DNA from 2 places in the Shewanella oncorhynchi genome. Region 2 is predicted to be linked to the other one. Evidence: riboswitches for the same ligand, from Rfam matches in the RefSeq annotation. Region 2 holds a riboswitch; the other holds the start of a gene.
The links. Region 2 has a riboswitch for thiamine pyrophosphate ahead of RA178_RS13395 (TonB-dependent receptor). Riboswitches for the same ligand answer to the same signal wherever they lie in the genome.

Region 1 (16,588 bases), 550 kb from region 2:
CAGCACTATCGGATCTTGAGATAAAACCCGTCGCTAAATCCGCTGAAGTTGAAGCTTCTCCAAATGCTAAAGTTGCGGTCGGTGGCTCAATCGTTTCCACTGTGATCGATGTAGTGATTGAGTCACTGATATCAGAAGAGGTTTTCGAACCCGTATCAATAACTCTCGTATTGGCCGTTTGCGCCTCGATCGCTTGTTTTAGCTTATCAAGCGCAGTAGAGGCGGGGGTGAATACAGCCTCTTGGGGCTGAGCAATATTACCTGACTCATCAACGTCTCCCGTCACTACAGGTGTATGTTTTTCTAACGGTGGCAACTCTTTGATTTGAGCATCCGCGTCTATTAATGTTTGAGCCGTTTGCAAGTCAACAATTTGTTTTTGTCGCTCCTCTGCCAGCATCACCTTAGCTTCATTCATTTTTTGCAAGGCTTCCGCGGCAACACGGATATCCGCTGATGACGGGTCAACAGGAGCCATTGCTGCGGCATAAACTTGCTTCATTTTGTTTATCGTTGCAAGCGGGTCGCCTCCCACTGGAGAGACATCAATCTGCACTTCGCCATCGGTGGCGTAACGTTGGCCATCAGCACCCTTTTCATACTTAAAACTCGGGCTCTGAGCGTATTGTCCTCCGACGGTTGCGTGGGCATGCTCATGGGCTTTAACCTCTGAATCTCGAGTTTTAAGTTCATCGACTTGCTGTTGCTGTTGAGCCTGTACTTTTTCTTGGGCTTGTATCTCTTGTTCCTGAGCCTGCTGAACCAGTGATTGCTGCTTTGCCTCTTCCGCTGCTGCTATTTGCTGTTTCCGCGATTCTTCTTCCTGTACTTGCTTTTCAAGCTGATTATCATTTGGGGCAAAGACAGCAGCTAAGACTTGTTGACTATCATCTGGGTTAGACGCTGTCGCAGGAGCATCTACAGGACCAGCTTGAGCCTGAGCTTCACCGAAAACTTGAGTAAATTGCTCTAACACAGTCGGTTGAGCAACATCATTGCTAGCGGATTGATCTACGGCTTGCGCAGAGTTTGACTGACCAACAGGCCCTGCACTCGTTGCTACACTCTTATTTACAGCACTCTTATTTACAGAACTGTTGATTGAAGAATCGGACGTAGTGGGATCAACTAACGCAGTTCCAGTAAAGACAGTTTGTGGTCCAAACACTGCAGCTAAATCAGGCATTATTGGAGAAACATCACCCGTGCTAGATGGATTGAAAGCAGGAATATCAGTACCACTCGTGCCAATTGATGGACTCAGAGGCGTAAAAATATCAACGGGAATATTGCTCGTTACGCTGTGATTTGGACTTATTGTAGCCAAGGAATTTACCCCAAGTCCGCTGTTACTCGTACTCGCGACTGGCGAAAATACCTGAGTAGAAATAGGTGTCGCAATCTGTCCCCCGCGTACACCAGAAATGGATCTTGGTCCTGTTAACAAACTAAAACTCGCATCGGCATGTAAGCTAGCTCGATCATTTAACGTATTTACCTGAGGATTGCTCCTTGGCGTTGGTACGGAAAAAGGATCGATCTTGGGTGCTTGGCTTGCACCATTCAGTACAGGAAGTACAGATGCAGTAGTTGATGAAACAGCACTAGAAGCAGCAAAAGACACATTCGGTGATGAGTGGAGAGATTGGGAAACGTTAGCAGCTAATGAAGTAATAGGCGTGGCTTGAACTGGAGCAAATGAAGTTCCAGTAACCTGTAGTTCATGGACACCACTCGCTTCAATTTTTGCGGAGCCTGCAGTGTGAGCGCGGGCTCCTTGATAAGTGCTATTAGCTTGACTCTGGATTAGGCTCTGGCTTTGAGTCTGGTTTAGATTCGAGCTGAGCATCTTATCATGTGCCGAAAATGAAGAGGATGGCGCTCCAACCTTAGGTGATAGCGCCACAACCGACATGATATTTACACCTTAATATTAATGATCGAACCTATCGTTTCAGAATCAGTTTCAATCACCTCTGTAGAGGCTTCACCTTGTCTTAATGACTCATTTGCCGCCAATAATGCCGAGGTTTTATCGGGCTGAGCAACATCTCTGGCAGGCTCTGCCGGAGATGCACTTTGTGTCGGTGTAGGTTTAGCCACATCTATTGTTGCTTGAGTGAGCCCAGATTGCGCACTTTGCAAGCCTTGCAGACCGGATGAATAAGCAGATTGGATTTGCATAACGGTATTCCTGCACGCTGTGATTAATGGGTCAATTATTGACCAATCACCTGCAAAAGTACAGGTTTTATCCGCATTCTCACCATTTATTTACGGTCTTATTTATCCTGTGATCCAATTGGCTTCCCAATCCTTAAATACGGGATTAAAACCCTGCCGTTGCATCTGTTCGATGACTTGCTCGACGCTGCGATCATCGCTTATCTCAAATTGATCGAGTTGACTGTCGGGTGCTTGATAGCCGCCCGGTTGTGTCGAACTACCCGCACTGATGTGAGTAATTCCAAGTGGTAAAAGATTATCCCTCAGCTCAGGGCTTTCCCTTGTCGACATGCTGATATCAAGCTGATGATTAAAAAGTCTAAATGCACAAATCATTTGTACTAAACCTAAATCCGATAGCATAACTTTTGGGGTGATCCCGCCAGTACAAGGCCTTAACCTTGGCAGCGAAATACTAAAGCGAGTGCGCCAATAGCGACGCTCTAAATAGTCAAGATGATATCCCATCATTAACGCATCTAAACGCCAATCATCCAGCCCCAGTAACACCCCAAGACCAATTTTATCGACCCCCGCCACCGCAACTCTATCCGGTGTTGCTAAGCGATAGGCAAAATCCATTTTTTTACCTCGGGAATGGTGACGAGCATAAGTCTCGGGCTGATAGGTCTCCTGATAAATCATCACAGCATCTAAACCTAGCACGACTAACTGGCGATAATGATCCTCACTCATGGGCTGGACCTCCATCGCCACATGGCTAAATTGCTGCTTTACCAATGGTAAAATTTGTTTGAAGTAATCGATACCGACCTTAGTTTCATGCTCACCCGACACCAGTAAAATAGAATCGAACCCCCTATTTTTGATAATGACCATCTCGGCCATCAACTCCTGCTCATTCAAGGTCTTGCGTTTGAGTTTGTTACTCATGCTAAAACCACAGTAATCACATTCATTAGCGCACAGATTCGAGACGTATAGCGGTAAATACATGCCCAGATTCGCGCCAAATCTCTGCCGCGTAAGCGCCGCTGAATGTTGTGCCATGGTTTCGATATAAGGTTCAGCCGCAGGTGATAACAAGGCCAGTAAGCTGCGTAAATCCCCTGCCGGGCTCACTAACGCCCGTTCGATATCTTGGGCTGTGCAAGAATACAAATCGAGTAACAGTTTATCCCGTGGAATGTTGGCAAATTCAGCTACAAAACTCATTGGTTTAAAAATCCCGTCAGAGGACTGGTCTGTACTGCGCCCGTTTGTACTCGGCCAAGCCCAGCTTCAAAGGCTCGCCGACCGCATTGCACCGCCTCCTTAAAGCACTCGGCCATCACTATCGGCGACGCGCTGCTGGCGATTGCAGTGTTGACGAGCACAGCATCTGCGCCCAGCTCCATTGCCCGCGCAGCCTGTGAAGGCGCGCCAATGCCGGCATCGATCACCACTGGCACCCGCGCCTGCTCTATGATGATTTTTAAAAAGCTTTCAGTGACTAAACCTTGATTACTGCCAATCGGACTCGCCAGTGGCATAACCGCAGCGCAGCCCACTTCTTCTAAACGACGGCACAGCACAGGATCGGCATGCACATAGGGCATCACGATAAAACCTTTATCACAGAGAATCTTAGCCGCTGCTAAGGTTTCAATTGCATCGGGCATCAGGTACTTAGGATCGGGGTGGATTTCGAGCTTAATCCAATGAGTTCCCAGCATTTCACGGGCAAGCTCAGCCGCAAACACCGCTTCCTTGGCGTTTCTCGCCCCCGAAGTGTTAGGCAATAGCCGGACACCCGCTTGACGTAACGGCGTGAGTAAATCATCAAGCCCCATTTTGAAATCAATTCTTTTCATCGCAACTGTCACTAACTGCGATTTTGAAGCCATTATCGCCTCGATCATCACTTGGCTATTACTGAACTTTCCCGTTCCTGTAAATAACCGCGACTCAAACTCCACATCGGCAATCTTTAACATACTAGCCTCCCGCTACAGCTGAGAAAAGTTCTAATTTATCTTCATGTTGGCAGAGAATAGATTGCCAGCGATTACGCGGAATCACCTCAGCATTCAACACGATAGCAACCGAATCGAGTGCAATATTTTGTGCGAGGATCACAGCCGCGAGTGACGTCGGTTCAGATAACGACTGCGGGATATTGTTTATGTGAATTAAAATCATATCAAATCTCAAGACTATCTTTATTTGATGATAGATAAGCCCCTTTGGGACAACACACGTCACAATGGGGATCCCGCGTTAATACCGCAGCGGTCCACACAAGTGATTTAGCGTCAAAGCGCCAAAAACGCCCCAACAAGGCATTTTTCGGTGCATCACCACCGCTATTCACACTCAGCAAGAGTTGCATGGCCACCAAAGATTGCATTGACGCCATCACGCCCACGCTGGGGCCGAGTACACCTTGGGTACTGCAGCTCTGCGACACTCTTGTCTGTGCGGGGAAAATACAGTGATAGCAACCGCCAGAGGGGAGCTGCATTTGATTGACTGCAAATAATTGACCGCTAAATGCTGCGATTGACGCACTAACTAAAGGCAAAGCAGCTTCGATACAGCAGCGATTAATGGATTGGCGAGTCGCAAAGTTATCTGTGCAGTCAAGCACGAGCACTCTTTTACCCTGTTGTTTTAATTGTAAAACCTCAGCGAAGTGATGAGCTGATGTCTCATCACTAAATGCTGTTTCATGGGCAGTAACAGTGCACTGCGGCGCTAAGCCTTTAAGCTTTTGCTTGGCAACTCGCGCCTTATTGAGTCCAATGTCGGCATCGGTGAATAGCAATTGTCTTGGTAGATTCGAAACTTCAACCTTATCCATGTCGATTAAGGTCAAGCGACTAATACCTGCACAGGCCAGATATTGCGCCGCCAATTGCCCTAAACCGCCAAGCCCTACAATAACAACGCTGGCGTCGGCCAGTTGTAATTGCCCTGCCTCACCGACTTCTGGCAATAAGACTTGCCGAGAATAGCGGATGAAATCAGCATCACTGAGTGTATGAGCGCTTTGTGTACCGTCGCAAAGAACGTCTGCGTGAGAAAGCGGTTGGTTTTTACTCATGCTTAGCAACCTCATGCTTTACAGCCAGTTCTTCAGACAAGCTACATTGCTCCCAAGCTTGGCTCAGCTCTGCGAACGCTGCTAACGGATCCTTAGCTTTCGTTATTGCGCGCACCACAGCAATATTGCCTACCCCAGTAGCTTTCACCTTTGCCAGATTATCTAAGTCGATGCCGCCAATGGCGACCAAGGGATAATGGTCTTGGAGTAACGCCACATAGTGCTTAAGTTTTGCGAGCCCTTGGGGCGCAGAAGGCATTTGCTTCGTCGTGGTTGGGAATATATGCCCAAGCGCTATGTAGGATGGCGAGTATTGATGCGCCAATAGCAACTCGAAATAACTGTGGCTGGATAGACCTAACGCGAGTCCCGCGGCTTGAATGGCCGCTAAGTCGGTAACGGCGAGATCTTCTTGGCCTAAATGTACCCCAAAGGCATGGTATTTTATCGCTAACTGCCAGTGATCATTGATAAAAAGCTGCGCATTAAAATGCTTGCCTAAGGCAATAGCCGTTTGAATTTTTGCCTCTAATTCAGAGCCAATTAACTCAGGTTCGCCTGACTTAGATTTGCCTGACTCACATCTACCTAGCGCAGACTTACCTGAATCAGATTCGGCTAACACTGCAGCGGTTGACTCGCTTGAATCGGTTTTTATCCGTAACTGTACGGTTTTAACGCCCGCAGCTAACAAACTCTCCAGCATGGTTAAGTCACTCACCACGGGATAAACACCAAGATCGGCATCGAGCACTTTAAAACCGTGGGATGAGATGTATTGAGCTGGCGTCGAAGTTATTCTTACCTGAGCGGTTGCCTGATCTGTTGCGGAAAAAACTGTTGCAACTAAATCATTACCAACATCAAAATGTTGGTTGAGGTGATAACTAATAAAATTGCCATCACACAGATTTATCTTGGCATAGCGGGACAAGTCATTGGGCCACCCCGTACGGGCCAACGGCCCTGGACCTTGCCCTAAACCAATCGCCGCGCTTAAGCCTTGACTCACATAGGCTTTTGCAACAACCACCGCATCTTGCAATACAAAACCCTGCGCTAACACGGCGGCAATGGCCGATGACAAAGTACAGCCGCTGCCATGGTTATGACGTGTATTAACCCGCGGGCTTGCCAACCAGAAACGCCCATTTTGATGCAGCTCAGAGCTAGCGCGTACTTGATGGCAAACCAGATAATCCTCGGCAAGCTCAAAATCCCAGCCGTTGCTATCGAGAGTGCTAACATGAACATTAGCCTGAGTTTGAGCATGAGTGTTATCGTGAGTTTTAGCATGAGTATCAGCAAGAATGTCAGTGCTGCCAAAGCTCACATCGCCCCCTTTGGCGAGCACACTGCAATCTAAACTCTGGGATAAAGCCTGTGCTGCAGCAACGAACTGCGATTTGGTCGAAACATCACTGTTAGTTAACCGCCCAAGTTCAAGCACATTGGGCGTGATAAGTTCGATTAAACCTTTGAAAGGCCTAAAATCTAAGGCTGATTTAGCCGTACTTTTTATATCCTGACTGTTATCTACTGCTAATGCATCACCACAACTGGCGACCATCACAGGATCGACAATTACAGGCACTGATGGATAGTGGATTTTAAAACTCGCGATCCAATCTGCCAGCAATGCGACTTGAGATTGATCTGCCAGTAAGCCGATTTTGATCGCTTTGGGTGGCAAGTCTGAAAGTAAAGTGGTCAACTGAGCCATTAACATCGCCGCTGATACGGGCTCGACTAAAGTGACCGCCACTGAGCTTTGCGCCGTCACTGTGGTGATCACGCTGCAACCGTGGCAGCCCAAATCCTGAATCGTTGCCAAGTCCGCCTGAATACCGGCACCGCCGCCGCTGTCTGAACCGGCTATAGTCCAGACAAACGCGGGGCGCTCGGTATTCATGGGCAATTTCCCCCCATGAATACCCAGCATCATTAGGCTTCCTCAGCTTCGGCGACGAGCTTGTCTTTAACGTGATAAATCTCGGCGCCCGAGGCAGCAAATTGTGCCGATTTTAGCGCCATTGCCGCTTCCAACTCCTGCGGCGTCTTGATTGTGACTTGCATAGCTTGGGCAGCCGCTTCAACTTGCTCCGCCTTCGCTTGTGCCGCCTCTAAGCCAGCGGCATAGGCGCGAACATCTTGGGTGATTTTCATCGAACAAAATTTAGGGCCGCACATAGAGCAAAAATGCGCGACTTTAGCGGATTCCTGCGGTAAAGATTCATCGTGATAAGCACGCGCGGTTTCAGGATCGAGCCCTAAGTTATATTGATCTTCCCAGCGGAATTCAAACCGCGCCTTTGCCAGCGCATTATCACGAATTTGCGCACTCGGATGACCTTTTGCCACATCGGCAGCATGGGCGGCAATCTTATAGGCAATCAAACCTTGCTTAACATCTTGTTTATTCGGTAGTCCTAAGTGTTCTTTTGGCGTGACGTAACACAACATAGCGCAGCCATACCAAGCAATCATGGCCGCGCCTATGCCGGAGGTGAAATGATCATACCCAGGTGCGATATCGGTGATTTGTGGGCCAAGCGTGTAAAACGGCGCCTCGTCGCAGTGAACTAACTGCTTGTCCATGTTCTCTTTAATGAGCTGCATCGGGATATGTCCCGGCCCTTCGATAATGGTTTGTACGTCGTATTCCCACGCGATTTTGACTAGCTCACCTAAGGTTTCAAGCTCTGCAAACTGGGCTGCATCATTAGCGTCGGCAATCGATCCGGGACGCATACCATCACCTAAAGACAGGGATACATCGTAAGCGACGCAAAGCTCACAGATCTCACGAAAATGGCTGTAGAGGAAGTTTTCCTTGTGATGACTCAGGCACCATTTGGCCATAATTGAACCGCCGCGAGAAACGATCCCAGTAACACGTTTAGCCGTCATCGGCACATAACGCAGCAGCACACCAGCATGAATAGTAAAGTAATCAACACCTTGCTCAGCTTGTTCAATCAAGGTATCGCGGAACACTTCCCACGTTAAATCCTCTGCCACGCCGTTCACTTTCTCCAGCGCTTGATAAATCGGCACTGTGCCGATGGGCACTGGTGAGTTGCGGATGATCCACTCGCGGGTTTCGTGAATATAACGACCCGTGGATAAATCCATTACCGTATCTGCGCCCCAACGGGTAGACCAGACGAGCTTTTCCACTTCTTCCTCGATGGAAGACGTCACCGCCGAGTTACCGATATTGGCGTTCACTTTCACCAGAAAATTACGCCCGATAATCATAGGTTCGGCTTCGGGATGGTTAATATTCAGCGGAATAATCGCGCGGCCACGGGCAACTTCGGCGCGGACAAATTCGGCGGTAATCGGTTCGCCGACTAAGGCACCAAAAGCTTCGCCCTTGGCTTTACGATTGAGGATTTCATCCTGTACTTGCGCAAGTGCCATGTTCTCGCGGATCGCCACATATTCCATTTCGGGAGTGATAATCCCTTGACGGGCATAGTGTAATTGACTGACTCGTTTGCCCTGCAGCGCTCTGCGCGGGCGGACAATGACACTCGAGCCTGCCTCAAAACGCAGATGGTCTAAACCATCATCGGCGATTCTTTGTTGGGTAAAGTCTGAGGTCGCGCAGGGTAATTGCTCTGTATCGTTGCGGGCTAGGATCCAGTTTTGTCTTAATTTACCAAGGCCTAGACGCACATTGATGTCGGCCTCAGGATCGGAATAAGGTCCGGCGCAATCGTACACTCGGATTGGCGGATTTTTTTCCATGATAGGCGCATCATCAGTACCGCCGACAAGCGTGTCAGTCTGCAGAATCTGCCGCATGCCAACGCGAATATCGGCACTGGAACCTTCGAGATAAATCTTTTGTGAATTAGGATGTTGCAGTGGCGCTAACGTATCGATAAAGGCTTGAGCCTGCGCGCGAGTTTCGCGGCGACTCGGCGCCTTAGTCACGATTGATTGACTAGACTCAGCCGATTTATTAGCCACTGTCGATTTATTAGGGATTGTCGATTCTGGCGCTGTGATTTCTATCGCATTGGCAGCTACAGCTGGGTTTGAACTGGACATAAGCAATCTCACGTTAAAAAATGGAGTTGCTTGTCTGGAGAATTGAGTTGTTGATAGCTGGGCATGGCAATCAATTTTTGTGACCAACACTGGCTTCAAAAATTGAGTTACCCTGCTCAATAACAATTAAATCTAAACATTAAGGCTTAAAACACTGCTGAGTTAACAGGTGTTCAAGCCGTCTATTTTGGCGATTTAATGTGTGTTATTACGCTTGTTTCCTTCGCAGGTTTTAACCTGATCAGGTTCAACGGATCCCGAATAAACGGTCTCAGCCAAGAGGCACTCCGACAAGATGAGTGCGCAGTATAGACAGAAGCGGCAGCAACAAACAAGGAAAAAAGCAATTAAAAACCTTAACCACCAATCCAAAATAAAGATTCATAATTAATTGTTTTTAATTGATTAAATAAAATTAAACTAAAAAATCTATAATTAGCATGAAAATAAATCATAAAAGAAAGTCACTGTTTATGGGGTTTGAGCATCATTTTGTTTAATCGAGATTGAATGGCATCATCAATAGCTTGATTGATTTTTTTGCCACTGCAGTTAATGGGAAAACCTAAATTTTCGGCGTTAGGATTAACTTGAGTGCCGACTTGTACCACGCGATAACAAGTATCCCCTTTACGCACAATACGATTTGGGTCTAAGGGTAAATCTAGACTCGTTGTGCCACCGAAATCATCAGCATTAGAGACAAATAGCACCTCCATCTCTGGGCTCATTTCACTCATATTCGATTTCTGGGTGAACTTATCGGCCTGTTCAATGACGAGAGCATCGAGCGCTTGCTCGCGCTGACGTTCAAAATATTGCTGGGTGAATAAACTCATGCTTGAGCTTGTCGCTATTGTGCTCTCACCTTCTGCTGCGGGTGAACTCTTAGCGCCAAGCTGCGGCTTTATTTCTGTGGTATTAAGCGTATTCGTTGGTTTTTTTGCAGTCACTTCAGCGGGCTTTACTTCACTTTGGGCACTTGATTGAGTTTTCTTTGATTGAGATTGGCTCGATTGAGTGATGTTCGGTTTAACCGTATCTGGGTTCACTTTTTCCGACTCTACTTTTTCAGAGACGGCCTTTTCGGGTGCTATTGTTTCAGGCATGACCTTTTCAAGTATTGGCAGAGGCTTCACTTGAGTTTGAGGTGTGGGAACAATTGTAGGCGTAACAGAACTTGTCGCTTCAGTCTTATCCTCGGCCTTGATCTCAGTTTTGGACTCCGAGGTTTCGGCTTTCTCTACCGCGGGAGCATAAATAAAGTAAGCCTTGATCGCTGTCACTTTAGGGCCACGGCTTTCTATTTCCTTCAATCCAAAGGGATTTAACTGCGGGCGCCACAAAATGCAGATAAGTAAAAATAAACACGCATGCACTAAGAGCACAAAAAATAACAAACTGAATCCTTTGAAATACGGCTGACGAGCACGCAAAACGGATCCCGTACCCAATCCCTGAGCACTAGTTTGTATTGTCCTAGACAGTTCAGGTTTGGATTCAGATTCAGCAACCAATTTATCTTGATGTTGATGTTGATGTTGATGTTGATGTTGATGTTGATGTTCAGCATGGATTTCTTGCAGTACCAAATCTTGGGTTTTATCTTGAGCTATGCCTTTGATGTCATGCTTAGAGGCTGAATGACCTGTATCGCTATTGAACGCTAATGGCTCCGTATCAGTGGTAAAAACAGGCGTTTGAGCAGCATCCAGTTCACCGAGGTGATGATCAAAGGTGATAAAAGTCTCACCTTCTGGCGATGTGACCGAAATCAGCAAAGCACTATCGGCATCATCTCCAATCGCTATCGCTGTAGGAGATGCTGTCAATAAAGGCGCGGCCTTGGGTTGATGTTGAAAAGGCAAAATCCATCCTTAGGTTTTGTATAGTATCCATTGATTTCAATGACGCTTAACGTGGAACGATTGCACTCTAATTCAATATCAATCCAATATCAGGTTGGTGAATATTGAAAACGAATTATCCAATGATTGCATTTACTTGCGAGTGCTCAACGCAGATTAGAGGAGGCAAACAGGGTAAAGTTCAATGCAAATGCAACCTGCTACAAGCACAGTACTTTACGCCAGTGCTTGATAAGTCACTTGCCAGTTAAGACAAATAAGGCTGGGAATTGGGATCATAATCGCGCTAAATCTCACGTCTTGAAGCGAGTAGCATCATCAATGCGATGCACTGATGGGAGTGCAAGACGGCGTTAAAAATCTAAAAGATGAAAAATAGAAGCCAACCATAAATTTAAGCTTACAAGTGTACGCTTAAATATGGTGATTTATTTTTCTAACTGATAGACTCAGTCATTATCGTTTACGAGTGTGTATCTACCATGTCGAGTCAAAGTGTTACCGAACAGCCAAACACAGTTAAAAACCCGGTAAAATCTGGACCATATAGTATCAAAGAAGAGATCGCTAACAGTGTATCCCATGGCCTAGGTGTTATTGCGGGGATTGTGGCATTGGTGCTCATGCTGCTTAAAGGTCAAGATCACCTAACGCCAATTCAACTTACGGGCGTAACCATTTATGGTGCGAGCATCATAGTGCTTTTCCTATGCTCGACGTTATATCACAGCGTTAGCCATTCAGGCTGGAAACATAAACTGAAGATCGCCGATCACTGCGCTATTTACTGTTTAATTGCAGGAACTTACACACCTTTGATGCTGATAAGCTTACAAGGCACGCAGTCGATAGTGATTTTAACGGCTATTTGGTCGCTTGCAATTGGTGGGATCCTATTTAAGACACTGTTTATTCACAAATTCAAAAAGTTAAGCTTAGTCTTGTATCTCGCTATGGGCTGGCTATGTGTCACTGTGATGGGCGATTTAACGGCGGCCATGTCAGAGATAGGCTTTAATCTATTAATCTTAGGCGGGTTATTTTACACCTTAGGAGTGGTGTTCTACGTCGGTAAACGCATTCCTTTCAACCATGCCATTTGGCATTTATTTGTGCTCGGCGGTGCCATGAGTCACTTTCTGTGTATTTATCTGACTGTTATTTAAATGGCTATGACTTAACAGATGGTGATTTAACTGGCTCTGATTTAAATGACTATGACTTAACAGATGGTGATTCAGCTGACGGTGATTTATCTATGGGTCAAAGCTAAACGTCGTTAATTATCTATTTAAGCACTTCCTCGAACGCTCTCTCAAACATCGCAATCAAGTACGGCTATTCAATTCAGTAAACAGCGACGCTAATACCGTCGCTTGTTCTGCTCTGCCACAGTGCCGCCAAAGCGCAATAATACATTCTGCGGTACACAAGCCCCCTTCTTGCTGATTACGCCGCAATATAAAGGCGGATTCAGGCATAAGTGGCGGCAAACTGACTCGTGCAGCCGTTTTAAGATAGGGGCTCTGGCGCAGCATCTTACGCGCCTCCTGCCAAGTCGCATCTAAAATTACCACTTGGCTCGGCATTCGTTGTGCTGCTATGAGTGTGGATTGCGCAGGCACTAACAAGGCTTGTGCGTTCGAGAGCGATGGCTCAGCTAAATTCGTCTCTAAGGGGTTAATATCAGTGGGCATAGCAAACTCAGTATCACTTGCAGGAAACAACAGCTTGGCTTGCTGCGATGCCAACATAGCCACTAAATCGTTATCAGGTGCCGTTCTCGACCAGACGATGCTTTTCACCTCTTCAGGGAATGCGGCTAACGCGAGTTGGCCAGTATTCGTTTTGCGGGTTAACTCGCGCTCGTGGGTCAATAAAATAATCTGCATTGCCTTCCTTGCTGCGGCAAAAGAATGAGAAATAACATTAAACATCTAGCGATGTTAGGAACAGGCTCGAAGCACATCCACTTGAAAGCTCAGGTTAAAATAACGGCGTTCGTTCGCCAATAAGCCAAGCCAACTAAGTTTGACGTGAAATAAAATCATAGATTAAAGTTATGATTTAAAAATGATAAAACTTACAAACATTCCAACACTATCTGTTTTAGCAGAAAAGTTTCACGTTCTATTGATTGGCCTTTATGGGGATGATTACGCTGAATATCTTCATTATGGGCGATAGCTTGATGAATATTGAGCCATTGAGGTCGCATGCCATTTTTAATCTCATGGGCTTCTAATCGAGTCTCACCTAAACCACGCTCGCCCAGTGCGGTGTCAATACTGCACACATAACAGAATGACTCCATGTGCACTACATTCGCCCCTTCACGGTACCAAGGTCGAAACTCTTCATAGCGACCAAAGGGCGCTAACACTTGAATGTCTAAGGCACCGGTTTCTTCCTGAAGCTCGCGGATCAGTCCATCTTCGAGACTCTCGCCATCGTCAATGCCGCCGCCAGGTAAGCTGTAGTCGCGGTATTTTTGAGTATACAGCAGCAAAATGTCTTCACCCGATAACACAATCGCGCGGGCAGCTCTGCGATAAAAAACGCGTGCCGTCTGTAGGTTAACCGCTGGATCTTGGGTGGTTCTCAATAAACGCATAGTCTTAGCCATTTGCCGAAAAGGAGTCGCAGCATAAACGAAAATGTGCCAAATGCAGATCAAAAAATGTAGCAGAGGCAATAATCACACTCAGTCCAATCCGAGTGATTGATAGGTTTTAGCGATTAGACTCTTGATTATTAACGGCTTAGGCTAAAATCGATTTGCCCATGATATTAACAACGAGATCGCGATGCATCAGCTCTTTCGCCTGATTCTCATCTTTGGTGCTCATAGTCATTCTTAACGTAATGCCCAAGCGGCAAAAATGCTCAAGCGCATTCAAACTCACTATGCTCACTCAAGAGCTGGGCCAATTGCTGCTGATAGGCATCAATAATCGCTGGTGTTTGCTTATGCGCGGGCATGCGTTGGTAATGGCCAATCACCTGCGACAGATAACGCTGCGCTCGCGGCAAACTTGCTTCATCTAGCGTCTGCCACATTAACGACCCCGTAGCAGTGATAGGCAGACCATTTGGAGCTGCGATTGTACTGACATGGAGGATTTCGTAGAAACGTTGATTCTCTTCCAATAAGAGTTCCGACTTAAGCCCTAAGGCCGAAAGTGATTGCCTGACATAGTAATTATGATGCACGGGACACAAAATAAACTCGAGGTGCCGCTGTGGATGTTTGGCTAGAATTGCCCGCACTAATTCCACCAGCAATTCACCACCCACGCCAGCGATGATAATTAACTGTTTATCTTTGTCACTGGTTTGCTCGAGCGGTAAAATCGCGACATCAAGGCAATGCACTTGCCACTGACTATGACGACTTAAATTAGGGTCTATGTCTAGGTTTAAGTGAGGGTCTATGTCTGGGTTTAAGTTTGGATCTAAGTGTGGATTAAGGCCTGATATGTCAGCGGGAAAGAAACGCTGTAAACGCAGCTCAAGCGCCTGCATTAGCGAAGGCACACAATCGACAAAATGCACTTGGCGAGCAGCATTCCTTTTTAACAACAGCATACCGAGCAAACCATGATCGCAGCAGCAATCCCAAATATGATCGTAATGACCAGTGATCATGCTGTTTATCTGTTGTAAACGTTGGCTAATTTTCACGGTTTGACCTTACTGCTGCGGCTCCAAATGCTGTAAATCCCACGCTAAATTGCATTTTTAAGCAAAAAGAAAGCGCGCAGTTTACCCGAGTCAAAAGCAAACCACATCTTTTGTTCGTGCCCTCAAAGTGCTTCTCGTCACGTCTGTTACGACACGCCTTAATGTGGTGAATACGTATGCAGGCCGTTGCGGTTAAAAAGCCATCGCCACTAGTATGCTGTGAGTCACATTCATTATAAAAACAAGGATCAAGGAATGTTCATCAAGACCAACCCTATTCAGTTCACTCGCAGCGACTTAACTGCCCGTCACGTAACAGACTGCCACTTAACAAACAGCCACACTCGCCAGTGCTCATCGCGACAAAAGCTATCGCAAGCGCTATTAAGCCCTACAGCTATCGCCCTTGCGGTCACGAGTCTTTTTAGTGCCAACGTATTTGCCAAAACCGTTACCGTCAGCTCACCCAACCAACAAATTCAAATCAGCTTGAGTGATGATACTGGCCGCCCCGAATATAAAATCGATTTTCACGGCAAGACAGTCATAGAACCGAGCCGCTTAGGCTTAGTTTTTCAATCCCTTGGCGAACTCGGTCAAGGATTACAGATAAACAGCAGCGATAAACAAAGTGCCGATGAAAAGTGGCAACAACCTTGGGGCGAACAGGAATGGATCCGCGATCAACACAATCAACTGACTGCTGTATTAAGTAATGGCAAGGTGCAACTCGAAATCGAATTTAAAGCCTTTGACGATGGGATTGGCTTTCGCTATCACTTAGCCCAACAAGCAGCCCTGCCCGCCAATTCGCCGCTATCCATCACTGACGAGTTAACCGAGTTCAATGTCGGCAATAGCGCTAAAGCCACAGCATGGTGGATCCCTGCCCGCGGCTGGAATCGCTACGAATATTTATATCGCACCACAGCGCTTAAAGACGTCGATAGAGCCCATACCCCCTTCACCTTTAAACTCGCAGACGGTACGCACTTAAGTATCCACGAAGCCGCCTTGGTGGACTTTGCCGCCATGACCTTAGATCAACAGCGCGATGGCAAACTTAAGGCCGATCTCACGCCTTGGTCCGACGGTATTCGCGTCAAAACCCAAGTGGGTTTTTATACGCCGTGGCGCACCATTCAAATTGCCGACAAAGCAACTGGGTTGCTCAATTCGCACCTCATCCTAAACCTCAATGAACCCAATAAACTCGGCGATGTTACTTGGGTAAAACCAGGGAAATACGTCGGTATTTGGTGGGGAATGCACTTAAACGAAAATACCTGGGGCTCGGGCCCAACCCACGGCGCCACCACCAGTGAAACAAAGCGTTATATGGATTTTGCCGCTAAATATCAGTTTGATGGCGTACTGGTAGAAGGTTGGAATGAAGGTTGGGATGGCGACTGGTTCCACAACGGCGACCAATTTAGCTTTACTAAGGCCTATGCTGATTTCGATCTGCCCGCCATCACAGCATACGGAGCAAAACAAAATGTACGTTTAATCGGCCACCATGAAACCGCAGGTTCAGTCACGCATTATCGCGAGCAAATGGCAGATGCCTTCGCCCTGTATGAGCAGCATGGTGTTACTCAAGTCAAAACGGGCTATGTCGCCGATGGTGGCCAGATCAAGCGCATAGATGACAAAGGCATTACCCGTCACGAGTGGCACGACGGCCAATTTATGGTCGGTG
Region 2 (16,588 bases):
CTATGATCATCTGGCCACTATTTGGTGGACTCAGAGTGGCAATATAAAACTGCCAAATCGCAAAGATCCCATAGTTCATCCCGAGGAATAACAACAGGCTAAAGGCATACATCCCAGGGATCACCTTTAATGCACAGGCTAAAAGTGCAGCTGTAGAAACCACAAAAAATACCGATTGGCAGTGAAATAAGCACAGTAGCATTTGCTTGCTTTGCTGTGACACATTCGCCTTTAAGAGTGGCGCTAATAAAACCCGCTTACCATAGATTAAATGGTAGCCACAGACTCCAGCACTCAAAACAGTCGCTGCCATTATTGTTAATACCATAGTGCTCCCATTTAGTACTTATATTTGATTATCTTTGAATATCGTAAACTGAACTAAGAATTTAAAACTGAGGAGAATTTAAACCCAAGGCTTAAATACTTGACCATGTAACTAAGACCCTAAAAACTGCGGTTGAGTTTCAGCCGAGCTAAAATAAGCAACTTGGTTCTCAGCCCCTAAACCAAACGGGGCTAAAATCTATGGGGAAACCGACTCAATATGAATGACCCCATCAGCTCCTTAGTGCTTGTACTTTAACGCAAAAAAGGAGCCATCAGGCTCCTTCTCTTCACAATCCGTAAACGATTACCCTGACTAAAACCTACGATTACATAGTTGCCATAGTCCAATAATTTAAGCGCTTTTGTGGATCGGCTAACAGGTTTTTACATTCTTCTTTATATTTACCCATTAACGCACCTAAGTTGCTTGACCCCCCTAAGCTTTCGATTTGACGGGCTTTAGCATCGGCAACCGCTTGAGTGACCTCTGCTTCAGAGCTGTATTTCTTAGCTAAATTCTCAGACTCAATTTTAGAACTTTTTAAACGCTCACCCACGGCCTGCATTTGCGGTGCATTCATCGCCCCAATGGCTTCTGAGCTAATTTGATAGTAAGCGGCACATTCAATGGCTTCTTTACTAAACGCTTTTTCTGCTTCATCAGCCCAAACTGCAGTACTGGCACTTAAGACTAAACCACCTAATACTAACGTTTTTACCTGAGTTAACATGTTACTTTTCCTTTTAATCGTCATAAATAAACCTACTCAAGTCCTCGGTGGAGCTCAAGTTCGTAGATATAAAAATCTTGGTTACGCACAAAGCCTAAACCTTCATACAAGCCCTGCGCGCGCTGGTTTTTTTGCTGTGTTTCTAACATCAAATAACTCATATTATGCGCTTTGGCATAACTGGCGGCTTGTAGCACTAATGCCCGCCCAATACCGACACATCGGGCATGTTGAGTCACATACACATCATTGAGGATCAACATAGGGGCCAAACGTAACGATGAAAAACTGGGATACATTTGAACAAAACCTAATCCAAGCCCTTGATTATCTTTGGCTATAAATATCACCGATGAGCCATCTGACACTCTTGAATGAATAAACTGCTCCGCAGCCGCGAGATCATCCCTACGCCCATAAAACTGTCGGTACTCATTGAATAACACTGCAACCTCATGGACATGAGTCACATCTACTCGAGTTATGATGCTTGCCATGGGCTTTTCCTATTTATCATTAGAGTGTTAGCGGTCGTTGTCGCAATCGAAATTGCAGACTGTTTTTCACCGTTGGCCACTCGGTATCAATAATGGAATACACCACAGTATCGCGGATAGTGCCGTCCTTAAGAATCTTATGATTTCGCAATACACCATCTTGCTTAGCGCCCAGTCTCGCAATGGCTTGTCTCGAAGCTTGGTTATGCCAATGAGTACGGAACTCAACGGCAATGGCGTCTAAAGTTTCAAAAGCAAAGGTCAATAACAGCAGTTTAGCTTCAGTATTAATCCCAGTGCGCTGGGCACGTTTAGCATACCAAGTGTATCCAATCTCAAGACGGCGATTATCAGACTCCCAGTTGCAAATTCGCGTGCATCCGACGATTTCCCCTGACACTCTATCCCGCACCGCAAAGGGAAAACTCAGGCCCCGCGCTTTTTCTTCGAGTGCTTTAGCCACATAGAGCTTCATCTCTGTTGGCTCAGGGACACTGGTAAACCATAAACGCCAAAGTTGACCATCTGTGACGGCGAGACTCAATGCCGCCACATGGGACAAAGATAAGGGCTCAAGTACAATATGCTCACCACTTAAACAACCTAAGTTATCTTCACAGCCCACAGTATCGCCTCCGTTAGATGATAGAAAAGTGTGTTGTAGCGCACGTTTTTATCTAGCCTAACATTAAACGAGAATAAAAAAATACCCTATTTTCAGTATGATTGGACAAATTTACCCCATTGTCGGCGGCTTAGATTACCTAAAGCTTAAGAGTGTAAAAAAATTTGAAAAAATGAGTAGAAGGTAGTTAAAACAGGTTGGAATAAATACTGCTGCGGAAGAACACGCCGTGATGGCCAATCAATATCCGAGAAATAGCCAATGACATTGCGCAGTCGCGATAAGTGATTGGTGATGACCAAAAGCGACAATCGAGAGCAAAAACACCTAAACCAGTGGGCAGCATTTAGGCGTTTGTTATCTGGTGAAGTTAAAAGCTAAAGTTAAAAGCCATGCACGCTGTTACTGACCCTAAACCAGCCCGCAATACTATTACGCTGGGCCAAGGTTTTAGTCACTTCATGGGGAAAACGCTCACTGAGGAAAATCACAAAATGGCCCATTTTAGGCGCGATGCGCTCAATCTCAATATCGGCTTCATCATAGATAATCAACTCACCACAATCTGCCGCTTTCCAGTCAGGATTTAAGAAAAACACTGTGGTTAAAATACGATTTTGGCTGCCCTTAAGTGCATCAACATGTTTTTTATAAAAGGCCCCAGGCTGATATACCGCATAGTGGCTTTCATAATCGAATAAGCCCATAAACAAGCGACGATTCAAGCCATTTTTGAGTTGTGTCATCAACTCAAGATACTGGGCATCAGGCTCATTTTGCTCTTCTAGCCACTGTATTCTGTCACGACGAATGTCTGGATTTAAGTGCTGTTCAGAACCTCGACCGATAGAGGCAGCTTTTAATTCATATATTTCAGTTGATTGAATTTTTTCCAATAGTACTTGGCTAATACAGGAAGGAACTAAGTCAGATAAAAAAATATAGCCTTTGTCTACCAAGGCATCAGCGATCACGTCCAGCATTGCTTCACTTAATTGCGAAACCATTATGCTACATCCAAAAAAGGGCTACGCTTTTGCTGTACTCAAGGGCTCAAGGAGGGATTAAGTGAGCCTGATTTTCGAGGGGCGTCGATAAGAGATATGATTGCCATATCTCAACGATAAATTTTGCGAAATTCTAGAATAAAGAAGACGGAATTACAATAAAATAAAAACCTATATAAACAACATGTTAACGTTAACCAAACAGTTCAACAGGCTCATCATGATCACTAAGCTGCAAACAACGCTCAAAGTGTAATCCAAGTTTGTTCAGCAAAGCTTTTGAAGCACTATTATGGCTGCTAACAATCGCGACAATACGCTCAATACCAAAACTTTTACCTAAGTCAAAAGCGGCTTTCGCGGCTTCGAATGCATAGCCCTTGCCCCAATATTGCGGCAAAAAAGCATAGCCTATATCGACATTGTCCAGTGTCGGCCGTTTGATTAAACCGCAGATGCCAATAGTGAATCCATTCTCGGCGAGCACTACAGCATAAAAACCAAAACCGCACTCGGCATAACTTTTCATCGGTCCATTGACGATATAATCCTTAGCCTGCACAAGTGTGCGTACTCCTCTATTCCCGATATTCTCTATAAAGCCTTGGCTGTTGAGCAAGACTAACATAAAAGAAGCGTCGGCTGGGGTTAACTGCCGCAGGATGAGTCTAGGAGTTCGCGCAACTTGCATAGAATTTCTCCACTAAAAAAGAGGGCGGATTTATAAATAACGGACGTACTGACTGCCGTCCTTTTGCGGTTTCTTAGGAGCAGTAACGGCTGGCGTACCCACATACAAAAAGCCGACGATTTGATCGTGTGGCTCAAGACCTAAAGCAACATTCACATTCGCATCAAAGGCAAAATCCCCTGTACGCCACACTGCACCTAAACCTAAGGCGAAGGCAGTCTGCTGCATCGCCATGGTCGCGCAACCCGCTGCAATAAGCTGTTCAAGTACGGGGACTTTGGAATGTTGCTGCGTTTTCGCCACGACAGTAATCACCATAGGCGCACGCATTGGCATACCCTTAGCTTTATTGACAAAATCCTCATCGGCGCCGTTCGCTTTAGCCGCCTCAACAAAGATATCTGCCAAGGTCTCTAACCCTTGTCCTGCGGCAATAATAAATTCCCATGGCGCTAAGGCGCCATGATCTGGCACACGAATGGCAGCATCTAAGATGATTTTTAATTGACTCGCATCTGGAGCAGGAGCAGTTAATCGTGGGGTTGATTGGCGAGTGAGTAAAAGTTCAATAGCGTCCAAGTTCTTATCCTAGTTCGATATAAATTGCGCTCAAGCATAGCAAATTGCTGACAAAGAGGCATAAAAAAATCCCGCCGCTTGAGTGGGATTTAACTTGTTGAGTGCACTTAACAATCGAGTGGGCTTCAAAATTAAATGCGCTTGAAAATCCGATGCAGTTAACAATTGGGCCCGCTTGAGAAAGACTTACTTAATCCCACAGCGCTTAGCGATGAAATAATCTAGGCTAGTGTAACGACCACCGCCTAAGGTAAAAAGCGCCAGCAACATAATAAAATAGGTGATCGCAAACTCAATACCATTATTAAGCACAGCAAAATTACCTGAACTGGTCAGCCAGTCATAGTTACCGTGCTCCTGCAATAACTCTTTGGCTTTTATCAGTTTATCCCCTGCCTCAAGCACTCTGTCATTCGCAAGCCAAGAACTACCATCGGCAATCGCTAACCAACCATTTGGCCAATGCACAGTCAATGCGGCGACCAACATAGTCACCATTAAAGGGATTGAAATCAGTCGCGTCGCGAGCCCAAGCAGTAACAAGATAGCGCCAAAGAACTCAGTTCCCGCCGCCAGTCCAGCCATTAACGCCGGCATTGGCAGACCTAAGCCCCAATCGGGATTGGCAAACCAAGCAACCGTATCTTCAAAGTGAGCGAGCTTGTTATAACCTGCTTGCATTAACACAGGTGCAAGGTAAATCCTAAGGGCTAATGGCGCTAAGCCTTCGAAATAGCGGCTCATATTGAGCAGTTTCTGATAAAGGGATACGAGTGGCATAAGGTCTCTATTAGTAGTTAGTTGGCTGATTTATTGGCTTGCAGGAATAGACCCTAGCAAGGTAATAAATCTTTCATTGCCTAGGCTTCTTTTTCAATCGCTTCCTGATTCAGTTCTTTGAGATCTTGAATGAGCCCACCTAACTTTTTATAAAAATGCTTAGACTGCTGCTCCGATAAGCTCGCATTCAGCGCCAGCAGCAAAGTCCCGAATGCCTCAGTATTTTTACGTAAAAACACTTTATGTTGTTCTGACTTAAGCTCATCGGGCTGCGTCATCAGCAAGGTCAAACGCTCGGTTAATAATGTTTTATCGGCGCGCTGACCCAATGCAACTTCAAACTGGCGTAACCATTCGTGTCTGTACTCAAGCCACATATCTAAGGTGGATAAACGCTGTTGATTATATTGGTGAATAAGCACTTTTTGCTCCGCAGTTACACTTCCAAGCCAATCATCAAATTGGGTTTGAAGGTTTTCATCGGCATCTTTTTGTAACTGTTCAGGGGTTTTACCCGCAAATTCTTTAACGAGCTCCTGCTCTTCCTCCCGTAATTTTGTGAGGATCTGCTTCACCTGTTCATCGGACAAAGACATTATGATAGGTAGAAGCTCGGGCAAGGCGAACTCAAACAATCGAAACCAATGCCGCTTAGCAATATTCACATGATCTGCCCATAGCACTGGCGTTAACGTATTGGTTTTTATGAGGCTTTCGACTTCGGTCAATTGCACCACATAATGAGCTAACTCTTTGGATTGGTGCCAAATGACAAATTTTTCAATGAGGGAATCGAATGCCTTTTGCTGAGATTTATCTAAGGTAACATAATCCTCTTGCTCCCAGCCGATGGCCCAGTCGAGGAAATGGTAACTGAATTTAGTGGAGCAGGCGCTTAAGCCTAAGAGACACACAAGTAGCATCACGCCTTTTTTCATACTGAATAATCCATCCTAGAATTGTTGCTAATAAGACGCTTGAGACTATATAAAGTTGCTTTTTATATCAAACAAGTTTGTCTAATAAAGGTTTTCAGTATGTTAATAATTTGCCTTATTTAAGTTTCTAATCGCGCAGAGGAAAGCTAAGTGCAGCTAAACAGTTATGATTCTTGGGTGATCAGCGGCCAGAAGCAATCAAACCAAGCAAGGTAGTCGGCGCTACGACTGGGTTCTGTTTGCGCTGCCATCAATAATGCCCAGTAGCAAGCAAATACCCAATACATGTCAATAGCGGCAGGCACTGCCGTTACGGCTTGTGCAGTAACATAAGGATGTCCACTCAGATACTGTTTCACCAAAACACTTTGCTGATAGGGCGTTAACGCATGGGTCGCTAACACTACAGCCAACTCACACAGTGGATGCGACGCCGTCGCATACTCAAAATCAATACAACACAAGCGGTTATTTTTAAGTAACAAATTATGGGGATTAAGATCGCGATGGCAAAACTGCGGCTTGATTATGCAGGCTGCTAACTCATCACACCAATGTTTAATTTCGATTTGAATTGCAAGCAGCTTAGCCACCCGCTCATTCCAATCGTGAGTATTGCTATCACCAATATCACTACCCTGCTTCAATGGCACAGGTCGCCTTAATACTGGCTCACTAAATGTTGCAGAAGCCTGATAGGCAAGTATTTGCTGGTGATATTCCTGCCACTGCTCAGTGATACTAATAGCATAAGGCCCTGTAGGCAGATCGCGTAATTGCAGCAATAACGCCAATAGCAAACAATGGGCTTGGTTAGGATGCGTTTCTTGTTCTGCTGCCGGATACTGTAAATAATTAAACGTCGATTGCCCCAGCACAAAATCAGCAGCACTCGTTTGGCGCTCTAACGCTGGCCAGTGGATTAAGACCTCGTTTTCAATATCGTCACTTTCAATATAATCACTTTCAATAAAATCACTGAGGTAATAACGCTCATCTTCGCTCACCCACAACAGTTCAGGAGCAAGTTTAGCTTGAGCCAATTGCTGCCAGTAAAAACGCTCCTGCTGGCGGTTGCAAAAACTGTCCGCCGCATCGGCATTCACCCGCAGCACATAACTGCCTGTGGGCGTAGTGATTTTATAGTTGTGATTACTTAAGCCGCCCGCAAGCTCATGAATACTTAACACGTTAACTAGCCCAGCACTTTTGAGTATGGGGTAAAGTGCTTTGAATGGCTCGCCCACTGAGCGCTGCATCGAGGCGTTTATATCGAGCATTAACTGAGTAACTTCAAGGTATTAGCTTCACGTGCGTCGGCTAACGCGGTTCGCCACAGGAAATACCCCACGACCGCCAGACCCACATAAAGCACGAATAACAAGGATGTCAGCATCAAGCCTTTGCTGAGATAAAGGTAAATCGACACTATGTCGATAACCACCCAATAAAGCCAATTCTCAAGGACCTTTTTTGCCACTAAATAAGTCGTCATCACGGCGAAACAGGTTGTCGCCGCATCTAGATACGGGAATGCGGCTTGGGTATACGTCGCCATACCGTGACCAACCAAAAGCGAAATCACGCCCGTCGCTGTGATCAACTTTAAATGGGTTTTCAATGGCCAAGTGGTCACTTTTACTCCTTGATGCTTATCACCACCTTGGGTCCAGAGCCAATATCCATAGAGCGCCATTGCCATGTAATAGACGTTAAGCACAGACTCCATCAGTAGCGACACCTTCCAAAACAACACAGTGTAAATGGCGGTACTGGCAAAGGCCGCCGCCCAGCACCACACACTGGCCTTCATCGCCAGCAGTAAATATGCCATCGCCAGCAACACCGCGAGGGCTTCCCATACGGTCATCACATGGACTTCACCAAAGGCCGTATTAACGCTCTCGACCAAGGTTAACCATAAATCTGTCATAGTGTTGTTCTCATTGCCTATTTGTCGCTTACATGGCGGTCAATCATTATTCGCTGTGGGCTAAATTCAGCTCACCACCGATAAACTTACACACAAATACTGCCTTGCCCCACTTCTCATGGGCCGCTTGCATCTCGGTCGCCAGCATAGTCATCACATCTAAATAATCGCCGCACACTTGAGTTGCCATCGCATTAGTCACGCGCTCGATATTGGGATAGCTATCCACGCGGCCAATAAACCACTTGATAGGATCGAGGTAATTTTCATTAAAGGGATACATGCTAATTTCTGCGGTCAGTTTCATTTTAATTCCTTGATATTCTGAAGTAAGGCTGTAGCCCAAATACTGGGCTACAGTTCAATTAACACTTAAATGATTATACTCACTTTAAAATGAGCTATTACATAAACTTAACGTTAAAGGTTACGCCAATCTGACGCGGATCGCCGTAACGAATATATTGCTTTTCCGCCCAGCCGTTATCTGGCTCATTGCCAAAATAGAAGCCACGCACACCGTATTCTTCATTAAACAGATTGCGTCCCCACAAATATGCCGACCATGCGTTCGCCTCATAACCTACGCGTGCATTGACGATAGTGTAGGGTTCAGAGCGGGATTCATTGCTGTCTGAATAATAGAATTCACTCTTACCGCTAAGATTCAGGTTAGCAAACCAACCCGAATTAGCACGATAAGTCCCGCCAAGGCTGTAGGTAACGTGTGGAGAATGGGCTAGATCGCGGCCAGTTAAATCCACCTCAGTGCCATATTTGTCCTGATACTGATAGTCACCGTAGGCCGTTTCTAACCAACCTAAGCTTGAGTAAACTTGCAGATTATCCGTGGCATACCAGGTTGCATCTAACTCAGCGCCATAGTTATTCGAACTGCCTGCATTTTCAGTGAACAAGATAAAACGCTGTGGTTTATCGGGATCTTGCTGTGATGCAGCCACCTGTTGATCTTGTCTGTCCATATAGAACAGCGCCAAATTAGTATCGATAAGTCCCGCTAACCAATGGGATTTAAGGCCGATTTCATAGTTATAGAGCGTCTCAGTACTAAACTCTTTTTTATCGTTCAATTCGACTGGCAAAGTCATGTTGAAACCGCCCGCCTTGTAACCGCGTGCGACTCGGACATAAGCATTGTGTGAGTCGTTCAGCACTTTACTCACAGCAATATGACCGCCCCACATAGTTTCGCTCGGGTCGAAATTATCGTTATTCGTATCAGAGTAATGGCTGTTGCGACGCTCTAAACGTAGCCCCACAGATAAAGCATAATTTGAGCCCAAATCCGTATCAAGCTGGCCAAACAGTGCATAGTTTGTCGCCTCATACTCTGAGTCTAAGACTTCATCTAGCGAAGTATTGTACTCAGAATACAATTGGTTATCTTCTTTCAGATTCATGGCATACACACCAAGCAACCAATCAGTACTCTCTGCAAAAATACGGCCCTGCTCGGTAGAACTTAGGCGAAACTCCTGCGACACGGTTTTACGCTGACCCGTTTTATCCCAAAAATAATCGTATTGACACGGCGCCAGATTGCCATTGTCATCATTACATTGCTTAGAGGCCCAATATTCTGAGTTAGCCCAATCGCCATCGTAACTGTAATGGTGATCGGTATTCGCAAAGGACGTTAACGAGGTTAGCTCAAAGGTTTCGGCGCCGGAATAGGTCGCTTTAAAACCCGCGCCAGTGGTGCGTTGGCTATCGACACCCGGTTGATCCGATGTTGTCTGGGTTGGTGAATTGGTTAAACTCCATACATCATAGCCATTATCAAAATCGGCATGCAGCACAGTTAAATCAAACTGCAAATCATCAGTCGCATACCAGCGCAGCTTAGCGCGGCCGCTGAATTCATCGCGACCATTAGTATCATCACGGCCTAAATACAGGTTATCGTGGTAACCATTTTGCTGGTGCTGCTGCATTGACACACGATAAAGCAGCTTGCCAGAATCCGTTAATGGGCCAGAACTGAAACCACTAAAAGTGCGCAAATCATCCTCGCCTAACGACACTTCGCCGCCATGCTCAAACACATCGGTGGGATCGTTACTCTTCAGATAAATCAATCCCGCTAAGGCATTCGCGCCGTAACGCGTCCCCTGCGGTCCACGAAGCACTTCGACCTGCTGTAAATCGTACATGCTCGACACCATACCAATACCGGATAAATCGATATCATCTATGATGTAACCCACGGAAGAATTAGGTGCGCCTTGGTATTGTTCCTGCTCTCCTACACCGCGAATTTGAAAATATTTCGGCCGCGAGCTTCCACCTGACCAGTTAAAATTGGCGATAGAATTAAGCAGATCTTCAAAGTGTTGCGCACTTTCATCTTGAATTTTTTGACTGTCGATAACGGTAATGCTGGAGGGCATTTTTTCTAAGCTTGAACTGCGAAAATCCGCCGTCACCACCATGACTTCCATCTCAGTGCTGGGATCGGGTTTATCGATAGCGTCGGTTTGTGCAAAAACAGGGGTGCTCAGCGCTGCGGCGATGGCTAACGCCAGCGGCGCTCGGGCTAAAAATAAGCTTGGCGATACGGTTGAAAATGGAGATTGATGGTTTGACGTTTTACGGTTTGACATAGGACCTCAAATATAATGTTTGAGATCCGGCAACGAATAAGCGATTCAGAAGTGTGCTGTTGATTGGCCCATTCCTACGCCGGTATTAGCCGGATCAGGTTCTAAGGGTTCGTCAGATGACATCTCAGTTTGCAGCCGTTAACGTTAAAATCAGAGTAACATTAATGCACAACAAACACCCCTTGGCGGCACCTAGTATACATGACGGAAATAAAAAGTGGGCACTCTTATCTCTGCGATTCAATTAAATGTCGCGAAAACCACTGCCCTTCAGTTCGTATGATGAAAATGTCTTTAGTAGCCGCCTAAATCCTTTCGTCCATTTGACCGCCTATCATGATAATGCTATAGAAGGTCGCAATTTCGAACACAGTAAGAGGATCATAGTCGATGCAGCTAAAACCTTTATCGAAAGGACGTTATAGCCAGCGATGGGAGCAAGACTATCCACTTATTGAAGCGGTTGTACTTAGCTGCATCAGCGAAATAAAAATGCTCAAAAAAGGCGCTCACCTCATGACGCAGGGGGAAGCGATGGCATCACTTGTATTGGTGAAGCAAGGTCGCGTATCACTCGGCCATACCGCGAGAAATGGTCGGTGTTTTCAATTAGGTACTATTGATTGTGATTCACAACTGTTTGGCGAAATGGAGTTCTTCACCCAGTACCACTGTCAACTAGACATTATTGCCAGTGAACCCTTAGAAATCATGTTGATTAGCGCTGAAAAACTGCAACATTGCCTCGGTCAACACCCTCAACTCGCGCTATTTTTCGCTAGTGCAATTGCGATTGACTACCAAGACACAGTGGATATTTTTACTCGGCGACTGCTCTATCCCATCAGTTATAACGTGGCATTTGATATTTATCATGAATACTTAAATGACTTGCCTGTAGATGGCTTTAGTAAACGCTATTTAGAGGCTGAACGATTTGGCACTACTGACCGAGTCTACCGTCGGGCGCTACAAAATCTTGAGGAACGAGGCTTAATTGAGCGGAAAAAAGATGGCATTCGGATTTGTGATCTCAACGCACTCAAGAAATTTGTTGAAGCAGGTATATAACCGCTTTCAACATAACCCACACTCGACTTAATTTAACAACCGAGTGTGGAATGGATGCACAGGTAAATTAACTTACGGATGGCGAGTGTTGTTCCATACCCGATTTCATCTGACTTGAAACGATCAATAGCATAAATATCGCTGCGTAAAGCAGAGGTATCACATACATCACTGTTTGTAATCCGATAATACGTTCAAAGAAAGAACTGATGGCTGGGCTAAACATCGCCCCTGCACTTCCGCTAATAAGAATATATGACACATTTTTGCTACTGGCTTTTTTTACAAAAGACACGCCATAAGCAATAAATGCATTATAAAGAGCAGCACACACAAAACCATAACCATAGGTTAAATAAGCTATCCAATTAAGATTATTGGTACTGACAATGGCAGCGGTGATCACCATAGCTAAAGCAATAATACCGACTAAGAAATGGTGAATTTTTACACGCGTCACAATTACAGTCGAAATTAACGCCCCAATTAGCGCAGCGGACCAATACTGGGTAATAATATTACCGGCATCTTCAAACGGAATATCAAATTTTTGTTTTACAAATAAAGGTGCCCAAGTTAAAAAAGTATATAAAGCCAGCATTCCTAAAAATAAACCAATACCTCCACTAATAATACCGAGATTCCATTCAGACTGTTGTTTCTCTTGTGTTGTAGAAGATTGCTCGCAAATAGAGAAATGAGTGAACAAGGTAATAATGACTGTACCGAACGCCACTAAACCTACGGCTAAATAGCTATAACTCCATGATAATGAACTTGTTAATGCATAAGTCGTTATCAATGGAAAAATAACGCCTGCAATATTAAACGTCGCATCTTGCACCACTAACATTGTGCTTTGTAATTTCTCTTGCCACACAGACACCACAATCGTACCAGCAATACATAGACCGATACCGCCACAAAAACCAATTAAGGTCATTGCTACCATCACAACTTGTAGGGAATTGGTTAGATGTAAAGCCAGAGCAGAAAGAGCAACCAGACTGTAACTTATCAAGGTCATTCTTTTGATACCCATTTTTTCAATAAATAAAAATGCTGCAATCGTCCCCGCGAGTGCACCACCATTGAGCAATGAAAAGATTGATGCAACTTCGTTAACACTAGCGGCAAATTTCTCAGCTATGGGTTCAATCAACATCCCAAATTGGGTCGCAAAGCCCGCCATAATAAAATTGGCGAGAAAACTGATGGCTGTTAAAGTAATTTTATTATTCATTATGTCATTCCATAAGTGAAATGCTAAGGGTTCAAAGGATGGCTTTAAACCTAATTGAGGGCGGTTTCTAACGCGAGCTCGATCATATTATTAAAAGAGAGTTGGCGTTCTTCGGCCGTTGTTTCTTCACCGGTTAAACAATGATCCGATACCGTTAAAATGGCTAATGATTCGATACCTTGTTGGTGTGACAATCCATAAAGCCCCGCCACTTCCATATCAATACCTAATACCCCAAAACGTTCAAGTGCGGGGATCATATCTTCATCGGGATCGTAATAAAGATCACCACTAAAGATATTGCCAACTTTTACACTAATGCCTTTCTCATTCGCTGTGGTATAAGCTTTATGCAATAAAGAAAAGGTCGCAGAAGTTGCCATTTGGTAGCCGCTACTACGCTTAGCGTTAGTGGGTGAATCCGTGCCTGCGGCTTGGGCTAAAATGACATCTCGCATTTGTACATGTTTTTGTGTTGCACCTAAACTGCCAATACGAATAATGCGTTTCACGCCAAAATAATTAATCAGCTCATGGCCATAAAGCACCATAGATGAAATACCCATACCATGACCCATTACGGAAATACGCTGTCCTTGGTAAAAGCCCGTGTAACCAAGCATATTGCGAACATTCGTGACTTCTACGGCATCGGTGAGATAGGTTTCAGCGATATATTTAGCACGGAGTGGATCACCCGGCATAATAACAGTTTCAGCAAAATCAGTAGGTTGAGCATTAATATGAGCGGTCATCTTTCTATCCTCATGTGGTAATATGCTGATAGTAGTGCTCAATCACTGAATGTATTTAGGACTAAAGTCCGGATTTCACCTTGCCGTAAACCTTTTTGCTTAAAAATGGGTAATTTATCGCAACTTTCAATGTCAAAAAGACGAAAGCTAATAACATTTTAGTGACCTTAAGGTCATTGAACGTTGATGTAAAACGATAAAAAGGCTTACTCCTTAAAAGAAGTAAGCCTTTTTAGAACGGGTTTAATATCAAAAAATCAATTAAACCCGGAATAAACTAAACAGAAGTAAACTCAAGCTTAGTTTGAAAAGGTTTCACGCACGTATACATCAAATTTAACCACTTGGGCATTAGGTGCTACGGCGCCGACTTGCAATTGCTGTTTGCCGTGTAATTTCACCGATTTCCAGCTGGTCGCTTCATCTTCGATAGTAAAGCCGCTGGCATCGTACCAAGTAAATTTATATTGCACACGCATATCGGAAGAGGATTTGCTAACAATCAACGCTGAGCCCTGCACTAAATCACCGACTCGGCGTGCATCCACACTCTGTACCGCAATATCTCGGGCAAAGCTGGAATTATCGACGCGGGTTTCACCCAGTGAACTCACTGAAATCCCTGCGGTATGTGAGGCACAAGCACCTAAAGTAAGCGCTGCGGCCAGTAATAACCCTGTATAAACTTGTTTCATATATTTCTCCTAGTCACGCCACAAAATACGCAGCTAGCGCATCATTTCCCATTAAACGACAAACTAATCGAACAGTGCTGAACTCATGCTTAATAACATAGGCTAAATAAAGCATTCTCAATCTAAAATAGTGAATCAGTCATGCTTCATCAATCTAAACTTAATCAGATTAATCAATCAAAAAATGTGCCCGTGCCGTAGCAATAAGCTGCTTACGATTGGTTTGCCAACAATCAATATTCACGTTGGCGACTCGTCGACCCTGACGGGTAATACGACACTCAGCAAAACTATCCTTGTGCAGACCTGCACGTAAATAGTCGATTGAAAAATCAACGACTTTAGGCACCTTTGCTGTTTGCATAAATACCATTAACTGCACTATCGCTGACATTTCCATAAAGCCCGCAATCACGCCGCCATGAATAGCGGGCAACACAGGATTACCGATATTGTCGTCTTTAGCGGGCAATTTAAAAATCAGTTCATCACCAAAACGCTCCACCTTCATGCCAATAAATTTGGCATAGGGAACGTGCTCAAGTAAATGGCCAAAATCATTAAGTTCAGTGGCGCGTTTAACTATCCCTTGCACATCAATAGGCGCTTTAACCTGTGAGTTTTGAGTTGGACTGGCTGCATCTAGTATCGAATTATTTGCGCTCATCACTCTCTCCTATCGCAGGCACGGCTTCACCCATTAACGCTTGCCTAAAGGCATCACCGACCATTTCAGGGCTTATCCGCATAAAAGAGCCGACGGCATGGGCGATGGGATCGTCAATACTGTCTTGATAAGCAATCGCGCGGGTAAAGGCAATATTAGAAGACAACTTGTAGCATTCAGCAAAACCAAATACAGGCTTATGGGGCTGAGCGGGCTTCATGTAGTCCACCCGCAAATCGAGCGTAGGTGATATTTCTAATAATTTGAATTTATGGAAAATAGCGCTCACGACTGCACTGCCACACGCGGTATCCATTAAAGTAGTGATCACCCCGCCATGGATAACACCGGTATCGGGATACCCAATTAATTCAGTGCTATAGGGCAACTCAATCAACACATGGTGCTCACTCGCCTCCAATACGGTTAAACCGAGACGGCGACACTGGGCTAGTTGATCCACAAACCGCTGCGCCATTTGGGTCAGCGGGAAAAAATCCGAATTGACCTTCATTTGCCTTGGCTCAACATGGGCCCCAGAGGCTCCCCGCCCACAAGGTGGAAATGAATGTGATAGACTTCTTGTCCACCGTGTTGATTGCAGTTCATGATCAGTCGGTAGCCATCTTTAGCGATACCCGCTTCCGCCGCCAATTTCGCCGCAACCGTCATCATACGGCCAAGTACTGGCTCATCAGAGGCTTTCATGTCGTTCGCCGTTGGGATCAAATGATTCGGCACAATCAAAATATGCGTTGGCGCCTTAGGGGAAATGTCTCTAAAGGCAGTCACAAGTTCATCTTGATACAGAATATCCGCGGGAATTTCGCGACGAATAATTTTGCTGAAAATAGTTTCTTCGGCCATGGGGCGTCCTCCTTGGGTTAGTTGGCATAGTATACTAGCAATTCAATACTTTGTGTCTGCAGATATTTTGCTTTTCATTTGCCAGTTGCAGGCATTTTTGGCAGCATGGCCACCATTAAAACACTCAGGTTTTGCAGGATAAATATGATCCATTACCAGATAATCCCCGTCGATCCGAAAGCCCATTTATTCGCTGTTACTATGACATTATCACAACCCAAGCCAGTGCAGGTCTTTAGCCTACCCGCTTGGCTGCCAGGCAGTTACATGGTGCGCGACTTTGCCAAAAATATCATTGAACTCAAGGCACAAGATGCACAAGGCCAAACGCTTAAGCTCACCCAACTAGATAAGCAAACTTGGTCGGTTGACCATAATAGCAGCGAAATCATTCTGACTTATCAAGTGTATGCTTGGGATCTGTCGGTGCGCACCGCGCATTTGGACATGACCCACGGCTTCTTTAACGGCAGTAGCGTGTTTTTATCTGCCCATGGTTTTGAAGACACTTTACACACCGTCTCTATAGAGCCACCCACAGAGCCAACATTAAGT

Region 1: linked by a shared signal. The riboswitch ahead of thiC (phosphomethylpyrimidine synthase ThiC) and the one ahead of RA178_RS13395 (TonB-dependent receptor) in region 2 are both predicted to bind thiamine pyrophosphate.

What each region holds. Positions count from the first base shown of each region.
Region 1 is NZ_CP132914.1:2,412,560-2,429,147, reverse strand. It holds gene RA178_RS11000 (putative metalloprotease CJM1_0395 family protein) at 1-1,915, opposite strand, end outside; gene RA178_RS10995 (chemotaxis protein) at 1,921-2,184, opposite strand; gene thiH (2-iminoacetate synthase ThiH) at 2,287-3,402, opposite strand; gene RA178_RS10985 (thiazole synthase) at 3,399-4,163, opposite strand; gene thiS (sulfur carrier protein ThiS) at 4,165-4,368, opposite strand; gene RA178_RS10975 (HesA/MoeB/ThiF family protein) at 4,370-5,272, opposite strand; gene thiE (thiamine phosphate synthase) at 5,265-7,214, opposite strand; gene thiC (phosphomethylpyrimidine synthase ThiC) at 7,217-9,334, opposite strand; TPP riboswitch at 9,536-9,634, opposite strand; gene RA178_RS10960 (hypothetical protein) at 9,799-11,202, opposite strand; gene trhA (PAQR family membrane homeostasis protein TrhA) at 11,685-12,368, shown strand; gene RA178_RS10950 (tRNA-uridine aminocarboxypropyltransferase) at 12,531-13,139, opposite strand; gene RA178_RS10945 (NUDIX hydrolase) at 13,286-13,816, opposite strand; gene RA178_RS10940 (tRNA (adenine(22)-N(1))-methyltransferase) at 14,089-14,886, opposite strand; gene RA178_RS10935 (glycoside hydrolase family 97 protein) at 15,142-16,588, shown strand, end outside.
Region 2 is NZ_CP132914.1:2,958,894-2,975,481, forward strand. It holds gene RA178_RS13335 (hypothetical protein) at 1-328, opposite strand, end outside; gene RA178_RS13340 (hypothetical protein) at 657-1,061, opposite strand; gene RA178_RS13345 (GNAT family N-acetyltransferase) at 1,094-1,558, opposite strand; gene RA178_RS13350 (GNAT family N-acetyltransferase) at 1,578-2,183, opposite strand; gene RA178_RS13355 (2OG-Fe(II) oxygenase) at 2,567-3,190, opposite strand; gene RA178_RS13360 (GNAT family N-acetyltransferase) at 3,384-3,881, opposite strand; gene RA178_RS13365 (NAD(P)H nitroreductase) at 3,912-4,460, opposite strand; gene RA178_RS13370 (HvfX family Cu-binding RiPP maturation protein) at 4,647-5,240, opposite strand; gene RA178_RS13375 (DUF6279 family lipoprotein) at 5,321-6,178, opposite strand; gene RA178_RS13380 (phosphotransferase) at 6,343-7,458, opposite strand; gene pnuC (nicotinamide riboside transporter PnuC) at 7,458-8,111, opposite strand; gene RA178_RS13390 (hypothetical protein) at 8,158-8,418, opposite strand; gene RA178_RS13395 (TonB-dependent receptor) at 8,516-10,735, opposite strand; TPP riboswitch at 10,790-10,928, opposite strand; gene RA178_RS13400 (Crp/Fnr family transcriptional regulator) at 11,126-11,806, shown strand; gene tsgA (MFS transporter TsgA) at 11,874-13,049, opposite strand; gene deoD (purine-nucleoside phosphorylase) at 13,100-13,804, opposite strand; gene RA178_RS13415 (YcfL family putative periplasmic lipoprotein) at 14,104-14,499, opposite strand; gene RA178_RS13420 (PaaI family thioesterase) at 14,669-15,166, opposite strand; gene RA178_RS13425 (PaaI family thioesterase) at 15,153-15,680, opposite strand; gene hinT (purine nucleoside phosphoramidase) at 15,677-16,033, opposite strand; gene RA178_RS13435 (M61 family metallopeptidase) at 16,178-16,588, shown strand, end outside.